3 regions of the Streptomyces sp. NPDC058045 genome follow, and region 2 is predicted to be linked to each of the others. Evidence: riboswitches for the same ligand, from Rfam matches in the RefSeq annotation. Region 2 holds a riboswitch; each other region holds the start of a gene.

Region 1 (5,029 bases), on a different contig from region 2:
AGGGTCATCAACGCCGGGTCGCCGGGGCCCAGACCCACCCCGTACAACCGGCCCGGTTCCGGGTGCTGCCGGCCGCTCATTCCGCCTCGCTCGCCATCGCGTTGATCGCCGCCGCCGCCATCGCGCTGCCGCCGCGCCGGCCGCGGACCACCAGGTGGTCCAGGCCCGCGGGGTGGGCGGCGAGGGCGTCCTTGGACTCGGCGGCTCCGACGAAGCCGACCGGGACGCCGATCACTGCGGCGGGCCGTCCCGCTCCCTCCTCGACGAGTTCCAGCAGCCGGAAGAGGGCGGTGGGCGCGTTGCCGACGGCGACCACGGAGCCGTCCAGGCGGTCGCGCCAGAGTTCCAGGGCGGCGGCGCTGCGGGTGGTGCCGAGTTCCGCGGCGAGCGCGGGCACCGCGGGGTCGGACAGGGTGCACACCACCTCGTTGCCGGCGGGGAGGCGGGTGCGGGTGACGCCGCTGGCCACCATCTGCGCGTCGCACAGGATGGGCGCCCCGGCGTTCAGCGCGGCCCGCCCGCGGGCCACCGCCCGCGGGCTGAAGGCGAGATCGCGGACCAGGTCGACCATGCCGCAGGCGTGGATCATCCGGACCGCGACCCGGCTGACGTCCTCGGGCAGACCGGCGAGATCGGCCTCGGCGCGGATGGTGGCAAAGGACCGGCGGTAGATGGCCGCACCGTCCTTCTCGTAGTCGAACACGCTGGTCTCGCTCATCTCGTGGGGTCCGTAGGGGAGTTCGTGCCGTGGGTGGTCATCTGGCGTGATCCGTCGGGGAGTTCGTGCTCCGGCCGGTCATCCGGCGTGGCTGGTGAGGGAGTTCAGCCGGTGCCACGGGTGGCGGTGCGGTAGCCGTCCGGGGTGGCGACGATGTCCAGGTGTTCGCCTCGGGGGCGGCCGCAGCGGCGTTCGCATCCGGACCAGTGCACCGGCAGCGCGGCCCGCGGTCCGGCGCGCACCGCGTGTTCCGCGTCGGCCCGTACGTCGGTGCGGGAGCGGGCGCAGCCGGGCCGGCCGGTGCAGGCGGTGACCCGGTGCCAGGGCGAGTCCGCGGAGGTGATGAGTCCGGCGGCGGCGAGTGCGGTGAGGCGTTCGGCGGCGGGCCCGGCGTCCAGGCCGGAGAGTACGGCGCCGCGCCAGGGCGTGAGTCGCAGTTCGCCGCCGGGCGGGGGCCGCAGCAGGTCCCACTGGTCGGCGGTGAGGCGGCCCAGCGGGGCGTGGACGCTGAGGACGCGGCGGCCACCGGGGCCGGTGAGGAGGCCGGGCGGCGGGGGCTCGCCCGCCGGGGTGGGGGCACGGCCTGGGGGGAGGGGGCGGAGGCCGGCCCGGTGCAGGGCGGCGGGGATGTCGGGGCGGGCGGTGGCGGGGAGTTCGGACATGCGCCAGGCTCCGCCGCCGGTGGTGGCCGCGGTGGTGAGGAAGGCCTCGGCGGCGGCGAGCGCGGCCCGCGGCCCGTCCTCCGCTGTGACGAACCACACTTCGTCCGCGGGGTCCTGGCCGCCGAGCCGGAGTGCCGCGGTGCCGTCCGGGAGTGCGAGCAAGGTCACATCGGCGCCGAGTGCGGCGGTGTCGCCACGGCCGTCGTCCAGGGCGAAGAGGAAGCGCCCCGACAGGCCGGTGGTCCACTCCCGTGAACACAGCAGGTGGTCCAACTCCCTTACCCAGGGCCGGACATCGGTGTGGCCGCGGCCGTCAAGCCCGGAGAGCGGGGAGGCCAGGATGTTGCGTATCCGGTCGTGGGCCGGGGAGGGCAGCAGGCCGGCGGTGGTGAGCAGGGCGGCCAACTCGCCGGTGCCTTCGGCGTCGAGGGCGCGCAGTTCGGCGTTGCCGCGGGAGGTGATGCCGATCCGGCCGTCCGCGAGATGCCGTGCCGCGTCGCCCAGTGCGCGGGCCTGAAACGCCGTCAACAGGCCGCCGGGGAGCCGGAGTCGGGCCAGTGGGCCGTCGTCGGCGGGGTGCAGCCTGAGGGCCCCCGGGCAGGCGTCGCCGCGGTCCCGGACCGGCGCCGCGGGACCGGTCGCACGGGGCGCACCGGGGTCCTGCGGCACCCGGGATGCTTTGTCCCGGTCCGGGGTGTTTGCTGAGGTCGGCGGCATGGCGGCGAGCATACCCACGGCCCCGAAGCCGCCTCCCGGGCGCCGCTGTGCCCCGTACGCCGAGGACTTACTATGCAGTCGCCAGAGACGGCACGGGTCCCCCACGACCCACGGGAGGAAGCCCGGTGTGAATCCGGCGCGGTCCCGCCACTGTGTAGCCGCACCCGCGAGGTGTGCGGTCAGCCAGGAACTCCCGCCGTCCTCACGACCACCCGGGGCGCGGACACCCCGAGGAAGGCCCGCGCACCCATGCTTCTGCTGCTGTCGACCTCCGACACCGACCTGCTCAGCGCACGCGCGGCCACGGGCCCCGTGCCGTACCGGTACGCCAACCCGGCCCGGCTCTCCCTCGGTGAACTCCCCGCGCTGCTCGACGGGGTGGACCTGGTCGTGGTGCGGCTGCTGGGCGGGCTGCGCGCCTGGCAGGACGGGATCGACCTGCTGCTCGCGGACGCCGCGCGGCCCGTCGTCGTCCTCACCGGTGAACAGGCCCCGGACGCGCAGCTCATGGCAGCCTCCACGGTGCCCATCGGCGTCGCCACCGAGGCCCACGCCTACCTCGCCCACGGCGGCCCCGCCAACCTGGAGCAACTGGCCCGCTTCCTCTCCGACACGGTCCTCCTCACCGGCCACGGCTTCGAACCCCCCGCCGCCGCCCCCACCTGGGGCCGCCTCGACCACCAGCCGCTCCCCGGCACCGGCACCGATCCCGGCCTTCCGCTGGTGGCGGTGGTCTACTACCGCGCCCACCACATGAGCGGCAACACCGGCTTCGTCCGCACCCTCTGCGACCGCGTCAACGCCGCCGGGGCCCGCGCCCTCCCGCTGTATGTGGCCTCGCTGCGCTCCCCGGAGCCGGAGCTGCTCGCCGAGTTGGCCGCCGCGGACGCCGTCGTCACCACGGTGCTCGCGGCCGGCGGCACCACCCCGGCCGCCGCCTCCGCCGGAGGCGACGACGAGGCCTGGGACGCGGGCGCGCTGGCCCGGCTCGACGTACCGATCCTCCAGGCCCTGTGCCTCACCTCGTCCCGCGCCGACTGGGAGGCCAACGACGAGGGCGTCTCCCCGCTGGACGCGGCCGGGCAGATCGCGGTGCCCGAGTTCGACGGGCGGCTGATCACCGTGCCGTTCTCGTTCAAGGAGATCGACGCGGACGGGCTGCCCGCCTACGCGGCCGACGAGGAGCGGGCCGACCGGGTCGCCGGGATCGCGGTGCGCCACGCCCGCCTGCGGCACATCCCCGACGCCCGCAAGAAGCTGGCGCTGGTGCTGTCCGCGTACCCCACCAAGCACTCCAGGATCGGCAACGCGGTCGGTCTGGACACCCCGGCGTCCGCGGTGGCGCTGCTGCGGCGGCTGGCCGGCGAGGGCTACGACCTGGGGGCCGCCCCCGTCGAGGAGTTGCCGGGCTTCGCCTCCGGTGACGGCGACGAGCTGATCCGGGCGCTGATCGAGGCCGGCGGCCATGACCAGGAGTGGCTCACCGAGGAGCAGTTGGCCCGCAACCCGGTGCGCGTCCCGGCCGCCGCCTACCGCCGCTGGTACGCCACCCTCCCCGAGGAGCTGCGGACCGCGGTCGAGGAGCACTGGGGGCCGCCGCCCGGCGAGATGTTCGTGGACCGCAGCCGGGTCGCCGACGGCGGCGACCCGGACGGGGACATCGTGCTGGCCGCCCTGCGGCACGGCAACATACTGATCGTCATCCAGCCGCCGCGCGGCTTCGGGGAGAACCCGATCGCGATCTACCACGACCCCGACCTGCCGCCCTCGCACCACTATCTGGCCGCGTACCGGTGGATCGCGGCGCCCGAGGCGGAGGGCGGCTTCGGCGCCGACGCGGTGATCCACCTCGGCAAGCACGGCAACCTGGAGTGGCTGCCCGGGAAGAACGCCGGGCTCTCCGCGGCCTGCGCCCCCGACGCCGCCCTCGGCGACCTGCCGCTGATCTACCCCTTCCTGGTCAACGACCCCGGCGAGGGCACCCAGGCCAAGCGCCGGGTGCACGCCACCCTGGTCGACCACCTGGTGCCGCCGATGGCCCGCGCCGAGTCCTACGGCGACATCGCCCGGCTGGAACAACTCCTGGACGAGCACGCCCAGATCGCCGCCATGGACCCGGCGAAGCTGCCCGCGGTCCGCGCCCAGATCTGGACCCTCATCCAGGCCGCGAAGCTCGACCACGACCTGGGCCTCACCGACCGGCCCGACGACGAGGGCTTCGACGACTTCCTGCTGCATGTCGACGGCTGGCTGTGCGAGGTCAAGGACGCCCAGATCCGCGACGGACTGCATGTCCTCGGCCAGGCACCCGCCGGGGACGACCGCGTCAATCTTGTCCTCGCCATCCTCCGGGCCCGCCAGATCTGGGGCGGCGGCCAGGCCCTGCCCGGACTGCGGGAAGCCCTCGGCCTGGACGAGTCGGCCGCCACCCGCACCGCCGCGGACGCCGCCGAGGAGACGGCCCGCGCCCTGGTGCGGCGGCTGGAAGACGCCGGGTGGGACCCGGCCGCCGTGGACGCCACCGCCGAAGGCCACCCGGGGCCGGTGCGGGACATCCTCGCCTTCGCCGCTCGCGAGGTCGTGCCCCGGCTCGACGCCACCGGTGACGAACTCGACCATGTGGTGCACGCGTTGAACGGCGGCTTCGTGCCCGCCGGGCCGTCCGGGTCGCCGCTGCGCGGCCTGGTCAACACCCTGCCGACCGGCCGCAACTTCTACTCCGTCGACCCCAAGGCCGTCCCGTCCCGCCTCGCCTGGGAGACCGGGCAGGCGCTCGCCGAGTCGCTGCTGGAGCGCTACCGCACCGACCACGGCCGATGGCCCGCCTCCGTCGGCCTCTCCCTGTGGGGCACCAGCGCCATGCGCACCGCGGGCGACGACATCGCGGAGGCCCTGGCCCTGCTCGGTGTCCGCCCGGTGTGGGACGACGCCT
Region 2 (5,029 bases):
CCGTGTCCGGCCCCAACTCCGGTACCAGATAGTGGTAGTTGGTGTCGAACCACTTGGTCATCTCCAGCGGTGCGACGTCCTGGGTGCCGCGGGCCATCGCGAAGTAGCCGTCCAGCGGGTCGGCGGCGACAGCCGCGCGGTGCCGCTCGGGGATCGCGCCCACCATCACGGTGGTGTCCAGCACATGGTCGTAGTACGAGAAGTCGCCGGTGGGGACCTCGTCGATGCCGGACTCGGCCAGCTCCAGCCAGTTGCCGCGGCGCAGTCCGGCGGCGGTGGCGCGGAGGGCACCGGCGCCGGTACGGCCCCTCCAGTAGCCCTCGATCGCCTTCTTGAGCTCCCGGTTCAGCCCCTGGCGGGGGTAGCCGTACACGGTGGCCCGTGCTGCCGCGGCTGCGGTCTCGGTGGTCACGGAGTGCTCCTCCGAGAGACTCCCTCTTACGACGCCCCGCCCGGCAGACGGGGCGAACCAACTGCACACACCAGCCTACGGTCCGGCGCCCGCGGAGCGCCAACAGCGCCCGCGGCACGGACACCGCCCGCCCGAGCCGCCGGAGCGGGACGCACGATGCGGGGGAACCGTGGCGGCGGGCCCGGGGTGCGGCTCGCCCCGGCCGTCGAACTCCATCTGCTGCCCCTGCTACGGGACTTGGGCCGGCTCGGCCCGTCCGCCGCCGCCGGAGAGGTACCGTCCCACGGGGCGATCACCCCCTACCGTGAGGCCCGGGGCGCGCCGGGGTGAGGAGGATCACGTATGACTGAGGGCAGGAGCGACGGCACGGGTGGGGACCCGCACCGGTCACCGCGGGAGGGGGGCCGTACCGATCCGCTCGTCCGGCTGTCCCTGGAGCAGTTGCGGCAGCGCAGCAGTACGAAGTGGCGGGCGCACCCGGCGGACGTGCTCCCGCTGTGGGTGGCGGAGATGGACGTCCCGCTGGCGCCCGCTGTCGCCGAGACCCTGCACCGGGCCGTCGAGTTGGGCGACACCGGGTACCCGCACGGCACCGCCTACGCCGAGGCGCTCGCCGGGTTCGCCGCGACGCGCTGGGGGTGGGACGGGCTGCGGGTGGAGCACACCACCGTCGTGCCCGATGTGATGCTGGGCGCCGTCGAGATCCTCCGCCTGATCACCGGCCCGGGCGACACGGTCGTGGTGTGCTCGCCCGTGTACCCGCCGTTCTACGCGTTCGTGGAGCACTCGGGCCGCAAGATCGTCGAGGCCCGCCTCGGCCCGGATCTGCGGATCGACCTCGACAACCTGGAGCGGGCGTTCCGCCTGGCGCGGCAGCGGGGGCGGCGGGCGGCGCTGCTGCTGAGCAACCCGCACAATCCGACCGGCGCGGTGCACACCCGCGCGGAGCTGGAGGCGGTCGCGGCGCTCGCCCGCGAGCACGGTGTGCGGGTCGTCGCCGACGAGATCCACGCCCCGCTGGTGCTGCCCGGCGCCTTCTTCACACCGTTCCTCAGCGTGCCAGGCGCGGAGAACGGCTTCGCGCTGACCTCCGCGTCCAAGGCGTGGAACCTGGCCGGTCTCAAGGCCGCCGTGGCCATGGCCGGGACCGAGGCGGCGGCCGATCTCCGCCGGATGCCGGAAGAGGTCAGCCACGGGCCGAGCCACTTCGGCATCCTCGCCCACACCGCCGCCCTCCGCGACGGGACCGACTGGCTGGACGACGTCCTGCGCGGGCTCGACGCCAACCGGACCCTGCTGGGCGAGCTGGTCGCCGAACACCTCCCCGGGGTGAAGTATCTGCCGCCGCAAGGCACTTACCTCGCCTGGCTGGACTGCACCCACCTCGGACTCCACGACGACCGGCCGTCCGAAGGCCCCGGGACCGTCGGCGAACTGGCCGGACCGGCGCGGGTGTTCCTGGACGAGGCGCGCGTCGCCCTCAGCTCCGGGCACATCTTCGGCACCGGCGGCGCGGGCTGCGTTCGGCTCAACTTCGCCACCTCACCGGCGATCCTGCGGGAGGCGCTGGCACGGATGGGCCGGGCACTCGACGGCCTCGGGCCGGGCGCCATCCACTCCTGAGACCCCCGCGGACCACCCGATCCCCACCTGTTGCGTACGAGAGGGAGACACCCGGTATGGCGATCCAGCGGATGGACAACGTCCTCATCGTCGTCGACGACCTGGACTCGGTCGTCGACTTCTTCGTCGAGGCGGGCATGGAGCTGGAGGGGCGGAGTGCCGTCGAGGGGCGCTGGGTCGACCGTGTCATCGGGATCGACGGTGCCCGGCAGGAGGTGGCGATGCTGCGCGTCCCGGACGGCCCCGGCCGTATCGAGCTGGCGAAGTTCCACACCCCTCGGGCGATCACTCCCGAGCCCGCCGAGGCTCCGATGAACACACTCGGTCTGCGCCGGGTGATGTTCGCCGTCGACGACATCGAGGACACCGTCGCCCGACTACGTGCCCTCGGTGCCCAACTGGTCGGCGAGATCGCCCGGTTCGAGGACTTCTACCTGCTCTGCTACGTCCGCGGCCCCGAGAACATCGTCCTCGGACTGGCCCAGCGACTCACCTGACCCACCCACCGACCAGGGGGCGGTCTTGGCCGCGGCGGAGGCACACGGTAACTTCAGTACGTTGTTGACGACGGTACGACGGAAGCCGGTGGAAGTCCGGCACGGTCGCGCCACTGTGAGCGGGCGGTCCTGGGACCGTGCGTGAGTCAGACCCGTGGCCGTCGTCCTGTGCACCACCGAGACGGGACGCGAACTCCCGAAGGAGGCTCCGCCATGGCGCAGCACGTCGCCCAGCCGACCGCCACCACCCCCGCCATACCGGCCAAACTGCCGCTGAAGGACATCGCCCCCTGGGCGGCCTTCTTCGGTGTGCTGATGCTGGTCCTGCTGTACTTCGTCGGCGCCGAGCAGGGCGCCACCTCCGTGTTCAGCGGCGCGGGGGTCCATGAGTGGGTGCACGACGCCCGCCATCTGCTCGGCTTCCCCTGCCACTGACCAGAGGGACGCCGCCCGCTCATGAACTCAACAACCGTACGCAACCTGCTCGTTCGGGGAATGCTCGCCGGTCTGGCCGCCGGCGTGCTCGCCCTGATCGTCGCCTACTGGCTCGGCGAACCCCATGTCGACGCCGCCATCGGCTTCGAGGAGGCCGCCCACGCCGGGCACTCGCACGGCGACGACGGCGAACTCGTCTCCCGCAGCCTCCAGTCCACCGCCGGCCTGGCCACCGGAATCCTGGTCTACGGGATCGCGTTCGGCGGTATCGCCGCCCTCGCCTACAGCTTCGCCCTCGGCCGGGTGGGCCGCTTCAGCCCCCGCGCCACCGCGCTGCTGCTGTCGTCCTGCGCACTCCTCGCCGTGTACGTCGTGCCGTTCCTCAAGTACCCCGCCAACCCGCCCGCGGTGGGCGGCGAGGACACCATCGGCAAGCGGACCACCCTGTATCTGCTGATGATGGTGCTGAGCGTGCTGCTCGCCGTCGCGGCCACCATCGCCGGGAAGCGGCTCGCGCCCCGGCTCGGCGGCTGGTGGGCGACGGTGGCGGCGCTCCTCGGTTTCGCCGTGGTCATCGGTGTGGCCTACGAGTTCCTGCCGGTGGTCAACGAGGTCCCGGAGCACTTCCCGGCCGACCTGCTGTGGCGCTTCCGCCTCTCCGCGCTCACCATGCAGCTTGTGCTCTGGGGCGGATTCGGCCTGCTCTTCGGGGAGTTGGCGCAGCGCCTGCTGCAACCGGAGGACACCGAGGCAAGGGAGCCGGTACCGGCCGGGCAGTGACGGGCATCGTCATACGAGGGGGCGGCCCAGGCGGAGGTTCCAGCGGCCGTCCCGCCCGCTCAACTCGGTGACGGTCAGCGGCGGTACGTCGAACCGCCAGAAGGAGGTGAGCGGGGCGCCCGTCGCCAGAACCGCCGCGGCCCGCACCACCTCCGCTTCCACCACGGCCACCCACCGTCCCGTACCACCCTCGGCCACCCCGTCCAGCCAACCGCCGACCCGTGCGCACACCCCGGACACCGACTCCCCACCGGGCGCCGCCGACTCCGGATCGGTCAGCCAGCGGGACAGCAACTCCGGTTCCGTGGCGGCGACTTCGTCCAGGGTCCGGCCCTGCCACCGGCCCGCGTCAAGACCGGCCGGCGCACCGCCACCGTGCTCGGCGCGGAGCCCCAGGGCGGTCGCGGTCCGCGCACACCGCACACTCGGCGAGTGCACCGCGCGGGCGTCCCCGGGCAGTGCTCCGGCCGCCGACTTGGCCTGCGCGGCGCCCTGTTCGTCCAGCGGATCCCCGTCGTCGAAGACACCCCGTCGCAGCGAGCGGGTCATGGCGGGGGAGACGAGCAGGAGACGGACGGACACGGCACTCCTCGGACGGACACGGGACAGTGGGAGCCTTGAGCCTGCCATGGCGCGGGCGGAACACTCATCCGCGCCCCTGGTGGAAGCGTTCCAGCCCCTCGGCGAGGTCGACCACCGGTTCCGGATAGTCCAGCCGGGCGCGCCGCTCCACCGGGAGCTGCCAGGGCTCATGCACCAACTTGCCCTCCACCGACCGGAGTTCGGGCACCCAGCGCCGTACGTAAGCGCCGTCTGGATCGAAGCGCCGGCCCTGGGCGACCGGGTTGAGGACACGGTTGGGCCGGGTATCCGTGCCGGTACCGGCCACCCACTGCCAGTTGAGCTGGTTGTTGACGATGTCCCCGTCGACCAGCAGCGCAGGAAGTGCCGGGCGCCGATCCGCCAGTCCACATAGAGCGTCTTGGCGAGGAACGACGCGGCCACCAGCCGGGCCCGGTTGTGCATCCACCCCTCCTGCCGCAACTGCCGCATCGCCGCGTCCACCAGCGGATAACCGGTACGCCCCGCCCGCCAGGCGGCGATGTCCCCGGCCGCCTCGTCCTCGGTACGCCACCGGTCGTGGCGGGGGCGGTAGTCCAGGGCGGACGCCTCGGGGCGGGCGGCGAGCACCTGGTGGTGGAAGTCCCGCCAGCACAACTGCCGTTGGAACGCCTCCGCACCCGCACCGCCCCGCGCCCGCCGCACCAACTCCAGCGGGGAG
Region 3 (5,029 bases), on a different contig from region 2:
CGTCGGTGACGCTGCGGCGGGCGGTGGCGACCAGGTCCCGCCAGGCCTGCGCGAGTTGGGCGGCGTCCTCGGCTGGCGGGGCGGGCGGGTCGTCGGGAGTGGGCGGTCCGGGTGGGGGTGGGGTCATGGCGGGCATCCTGCCACCCGGCCGTCGGCTGCGTCATTCGGGTGAGTTCATCCAGTAATAAATCATTTTCTACGAATTATTGGTCGCGCCTCACCGGACGGCCGTCGGAGCCGTGGTTAGCCTGCGGGCGATTTGTCCCAACAGCCCATTTCCTGGGGGAAACATGGCTTTCGCTCGCCTTCCCGACCGTCGACCAGTCCGGCGGATCGCCGCGTCCGCCGTGGCCCTCGCTCTGGGCGGCCTGGCCCTCGCCGAGGTGCCCGCGGCCGCCGCGTCCAAGCCCATCGGCAATGACGTCTCCTCGTACCAGGGCAACATCAACTGGGGGTCGGTCCACGGCAAGGGAGGCCGGTTCGCCTACGTCAAGGCCACCGAGTCCACGAACTACCGCAACCCGTACTTCGCCCAGCAGTACAACGGCGCCTACAAGGCCGGGATGCTGCGCGGCGCGTACCACTTCGCGCTCCCCAACAAGAGCTCCGGCAAGACGCAGGCCGCCTACTTCGTCCGGCACGGCGGCGGCTGGTCCGCGGACGGCAAGACGCTGCCGCCCGCCCTGGACATCGAGCACAACCCGTACTCCGGCGGCTCCTGCTACGGGAAGAGCGCGGCCGGGATGGTGTCCTGGATCAAGTCCTTCAGCGACGAGGTGAACCGGCGCACCGGACGCCGGCCCGCCATCTACACCAGCACCCAGTGGTGGAACACCTGCACCGGCCACAGCCGGGCCTTCGCCGCCCAGCACCCGCTCTGGCTGGCCCGCTACGGCTCCAGTCCCGGCCCGCTGCCCGCCGGCTGGACCTTCTGGACCTTCTGGCAGTACAACGACCACGGCAAACTCCCCGGCGACCAGGACAAGTTCAACGGTTCCATGACCCAGCTCAGGCGGCTCGCCAAGGGCTGACCCGCACCACCCGCACCAGCACCGCGCCCCCTCCGCGCCCCGGCCGCGCACGGAGGGGGCGCCGTGCTGCGGCCCGCTCCCGCGCCCGCGCCGCCCTCCTCCGGCGCGCGACCGGAGTCACTCTCCGGCCCGGCCGAGTTCATCTTCCGTTCACCCAGATTGCCTACGGTCCTGATGCCAACGACGCCAAACAGAAGCCCGGGTAAATGGAACACATCACGCTTCTCCTCGGGATCGTGATCGTCACCGCTCTCGTGTTCGACTTCACGAACGGTTTCCACGACACCGCCAACGCGATGGCCACCACCATCTCCACCGGCGCACTCAAACCCAAAGCGGCCGTCGCACTCTCGGCCTCGCTGAATCTCGTCGGAGCGTTCCTGTCGGTCGAGGTCGCAAAAACGATCTCCGGCGGGATCATCGACGAAAAGGGCCTCAGAACCGAGGTCATCTTCGCGGCGCTGGTCGGCGCCATCCTGTGGAATCTCCTCACCTGGCTGCTGGGCCTGCCGTCCAGCTCCTCGCACGCCCTCTTCGGTGGGCTCATCGGTGCCGCCGTCATGTCGGCCGGCTGGTCCTCGGTGAACGGCTCCACCGTCATCACCAAGGTCCTGCTGCCCGCGGTCGCCGCTCCGCTCGTCGCGGGCCTCGCGGCGACGCTGGCCACCCGGATCACCTACCGGCTCGGCTCGCGCACCGACGAACGGCACACCGCCAAGGGGTACCGGGCCGGGCAGATCGCCTCCGCCGGGCTGGTCTCGCTGGCGCACGGCACCAACGACGCGCAGAAGACCATGGGCATCATCACCCTCGCCCTGGTCACCGGCGGCGTCCTGGCCCCGGGCTCCAACCCGCCGGTCTGGGTGATCACTTCGGCCGGTCTGGCCATCGCGCTCGGCACCTACCTCGGCGGCTGGCGCATCATCCGCACCATGGGCCGCGGGCTGACCGAGCTGGCGCCGCCACAGGGCTTCGCCGCCCAGACCAGTGCGGCCACCGCGATCCTCGCCTCCTCGCACCTCGGCTTCTCGCTCTCCACCACCCAGGTCTGCTCGGGTGCCGTGATGGGCGCGGGCCTGGGCCGCAAGGGGGGCGTGGTGCGCTGGTCCACGGCCAGCCGGATGTTCGCGGCCTGGGGGCTGACGCTGCCGGCCGCGGGTCTGGTGGGCGCCGGTGCCGAGTTCCTCACCAGCCGCGGCACCTGGGGCGTCGTCACCACCGGGGTGCTGCTGGTGGCCGGTTCCGGACTGATCTGGACGCTGTCCCGGCGCCGTCCCGTCGACCAGCACAACGTCAACGACCCGGCTGCGGACGGCGGTTCGGAGCCGGCCGAGCCGGCCGGGGTGGTCACCACCGCCATCGCCGCCGTCGCCCCGCCGCCGGTGCGCGGCGCGGTCCCCGCGGCAGCGGACACCGAGGCTGCGGAGTCGACGACGTCGGAGTCGGCGGCGGCACCCGACGGCGGGCCGACGACTCCGCCCGCGCCCGCCAAGCCGGCCACGGTGTAGGAAAGGACCCCGCATCCCATGGACTCCATCGACATCGACTGGGCGGCACTCGGCTCCGTCTTCGGCGTCAGCCTCGTCGCCACCGTGGCCCTGGTGGGCCTCTTCACCCTCGGGGTGGTGGGCCTCGCCAAGCGCGAGGAGGCCACCGCGGAAGGCGGTTCCGCGGCGCTCGCCACCACCGGCGCCTACGCCTGCTTCGCACTGTGCACGGCCGCCGTCGCCTACGGGATCTTTCTGATCGTGGCCTGATCGGGCGCGGGCGATCCGTACTCCGCGCGAGGGGCGGGGCGTACACCGGGATACCGGTGCGCGCCCCGCCCCTTCCCCGTGCTGGGGGCCGTGGTGTGGGGCCGCGCACACTCTCCCGTCCCAGGTCAACGGCAGGTTGACGGGTGTTCGGGGGCCGTGGTGGACTTCCGGGGCCAAGTACGGCGGCATGGAGAGGAAGCCGGTGCGAATCCGGCGCGGTCCCGCCACTGTCACCGGGGAGCGCTCCCCCACACCGATGTCACGGCCCCGACCCACCGGGGCTGGAAGGCCGGGGGAGCCGCGGATCCGGGAGCCAGGAGACTCTCGCCGTCGTTTCCTTCGAACCGGGGCGCGGACCCTGAGTGAGGACACGGAGCGATGCCGGGCTGCCCGCCACCCGGAACACAAGTCGCGTACGGCGCCCGGGTGTTCGCCTGTGGTGCCACCGCCGGAATGCTCGCCGACGCGGCCCTCGGCGACCCCCGCCGCGGGCACCCCGTGGCCGCCTTCGGCCGTGCCGCGGCCGCCGTGGAGCGCGCCCTGTGGAGGGACGACCGGGCCCGCGGCGCGCTGCACACCCTGGTCTGCGCGGGCGGCGCCCTCGGTGTGGCCGTACTGGCGGGCCGGGCGGTGCGCCGCTCCCCCGCCGCCGCCACCGCCCTGACCGCGGCCGCCACCTGGGCCGTGGTCGGCGGTACCACGCTGGGCCGGGAGGCTCGGGCCGTGGGCGCCGCGCTGGCCGCGGGTGAGCTCACCGCCGCCCGGGCCCGGCTGCCGCACCTCTGCGGGCGGGACCCGGAGGCGCTGGACGCCGGTCAACTCGCCCGCGCCGTGGTCGAGTCGGTCGCCGAGAACACCTCGGACGCGGTGGTCGGCGCCCTGGTGTGGGGGGCGGTGGCGGGAGTACCGGGGCTGGTCGCGTTCCGTGCCGTCAACACCCTGGACGCGATGGTGGGCCACCGCTCCCCGCGGTATCTGCGCTACGGCTGGGCCTCGGCGCGGCTGGACGACGCGGCGGGCGCGCCCGGTGCCCGGCTGACGGCGCTGCTGGCGGCGGCGCTCGGCGGTGCGCCGCGTTCCGCGCTGCGCGCCTGGCGTACCGACGCGGGCCGCCATCCCAGCCCCAACGCGGGCCCGGTGGAAGCGGCGTTCGCGGGCGCGCTCGGCGTACGGCTGGGCGGCACCCTCGCCTACGGGGGCCGGGTGGAGCACCGGCCGGTGCTGAACGCGGCCGGGCGTGCCGTACGGGTCGAGGACGTACCGCGCGCCATCCGGCTGTCGCGGCGGGTGAGTTGGGGGGCGCTGGTGGTGTGTGCGGGCGGCAGGCTGCTCGTGGAGCGGGCGGCGCGGAAGGCGGGGACGGTGTGAGCGGGAGCGGGAAGGGCCGGGGCGGCGGGCTGCTGGTGGCCGGTACCACCTCGGACGCGGGCAAGAGCGTGGTGACCGCCGGGATCTGCCGGTGGCTGGTCCGGCAGGGGGTGAAGGCCGCCCCGTTCAAGGCGCAGAACATGTCGCTGAACTCGTTCGTGACGCGGGACGGCGCGGAGATCGGGCGGGCGCAGGCCATGCAGGCGCAGGCCGCCCGGGTGGAGCCGAGCGCGCTGATGAACCCGGTGCTGCTGAAGCCGGGCGGCGACAGCAGCAGCCAGGTGGTGCTGATGGGGCGCCCGGTGGGCGAGTTGAGCGCCCGCGGCTACCACGGCGGCCGCCAGGAGGCACTCCTCGGCACCGTGCTGGACTGCCTGAGCGAGCTGCGGGGCGAGTACGACGCGGTGGTCTGCGAGGGCGCCGGTTCGCCCGCCGAGATCAATCTGCGGCGTACCGACATCGTCAACATGGGGCTGGCGCGGGCCGCCGGGCTGCCGGTGGTGGTGGTCGGGGACATCGACCGCGGCGGGGTCTTCGCCTCCTTCTTCGGCACCCTCGCCCTGCTCTCCCCCGCCGACCAGGCGCTGGTCTCCGGCTTCCTGGTGAACAAGTTCCGCGGCGATGTGACGCTGCTGGAACCGGGCCTGCGGATGCTCCAAGGGCTCACCGGGCGGCCCTCGTTGGGCGTACTGCCGTTCCGGCACGGCCTGGGGATCGACGAGGAGGACGGGCTGCGGGTGTCGCTGCGCGGCGCGGTCCGCGAGTCGGCGGTGAGCGAACCGGCCGGGGAGGACGTGCTGCGGATCGCGGTGTGCGCGGTGCCGCTGATGTCGAACTTCACCGATGTGGACGCGCTGGCCGCCGAGCCCGGTG

What was found. A riboswitch is a leader RNA that binds a small molecule or an ion and turns the genes downstream of it on or off. The one in region 2 is predicted to bind cobalamin.
Region 1: linked by a shared signal. The riboswitch ahead of cobN (cobaltochelatase subunit CobN) and the one ahead of ACFVST_RS03625 (CbtB-domain containing protein) in region 2 are both predicted to bind cobalamin.
Region 3: linked by a shared signal. The riboswitch ahead of ACFVST_RS24440 (cobalamin biosynthesis protein) and the one ahead of ACFVST_RS03625 (CbtB-domain containing protein) in region 2 are both predicted to bind cobalamin.

Annotation. Positions count from the first base shown of each region.
Region 1 is NZ_JBHVRR010000007.1:122,876-127,904, forward strand. Features, by position in the region: gene ACFVST_RS07010 (precorrin-2 C(20)-methyltransferase) at 1-80, opposite strand, end outside; gene ACFVST_RS07015 (precorrin-8X methylmutase) at 77-718, opposite strand; gene cobG (precorrin-3B synthase) at 823-2,097, opposite strand; cobalamin riboswitch at 2,169-2,313, shown strand; gene cobN (cobaltochelatase subunit CobN) at 2,347-5,029, shown strand, end outside.
Region 2 is NZ_JBHVRR010000003.1:156,567-161,595, forward strand. Features, by position in the region: gene metE (5-methyltetrahydropteroyltriglutamate--homocysteine S-methyltransferase) at 1-412, opposite strand, end outside; gene ACFVST_RS03610 (hypothetical protein) at 569-742, shown strand; gene ACFVST_RS03615 (MalY/PatB family protein) at 755-2,035, shown strand; gene ACFVST_RS03620 (VOC family protein) at 2,092-2,532, shown strand; cobalamin riboswitch at 2,587-2,710, shown strand; gene ACFVST_RS03625 (CbtB-domain containing protein) at 2,746-2,967, shown strand; gene ACFVST_RS03630 (CbtA family protein) at 2,989-3,747, shown strand; gene ACFVST_RS03635 (histidine phosphatase family protein) at 3,757-4,500, opposite strand; partial or broken gene ACFVST_RS03640 (cryptochrome/photolyase family protein) at 4,394-5,029, opposite strand, start outside.
Region 3 is NZ_JBHVRR010000051.1:24,439-29,467, forward strand. Features, by position in the region: gene ACFVST_RS24420 (class II aldolase/adducin family protein) at 1-127, opposite strand, end outside; gene ACFVST_RS24425 (lysozyme) at 291-1,031, shown strand; gene ACFVST_RS24430 (anion permease) at 1,238-2,539, shown strand; gene ACFVST_RS24435 (hypothetical protein) at 2,567-2,788, shown strand; cobalamin riboswitch at 2,954-3,133, shown strand; gene ACFVST_RS24440 (cobalamin biosynthesis protein) at 3,167-4,156, shown strand; gene ACFVST_RS24445 (cobyric acid synthase) at 4,153-5,029, shown strand, end outside.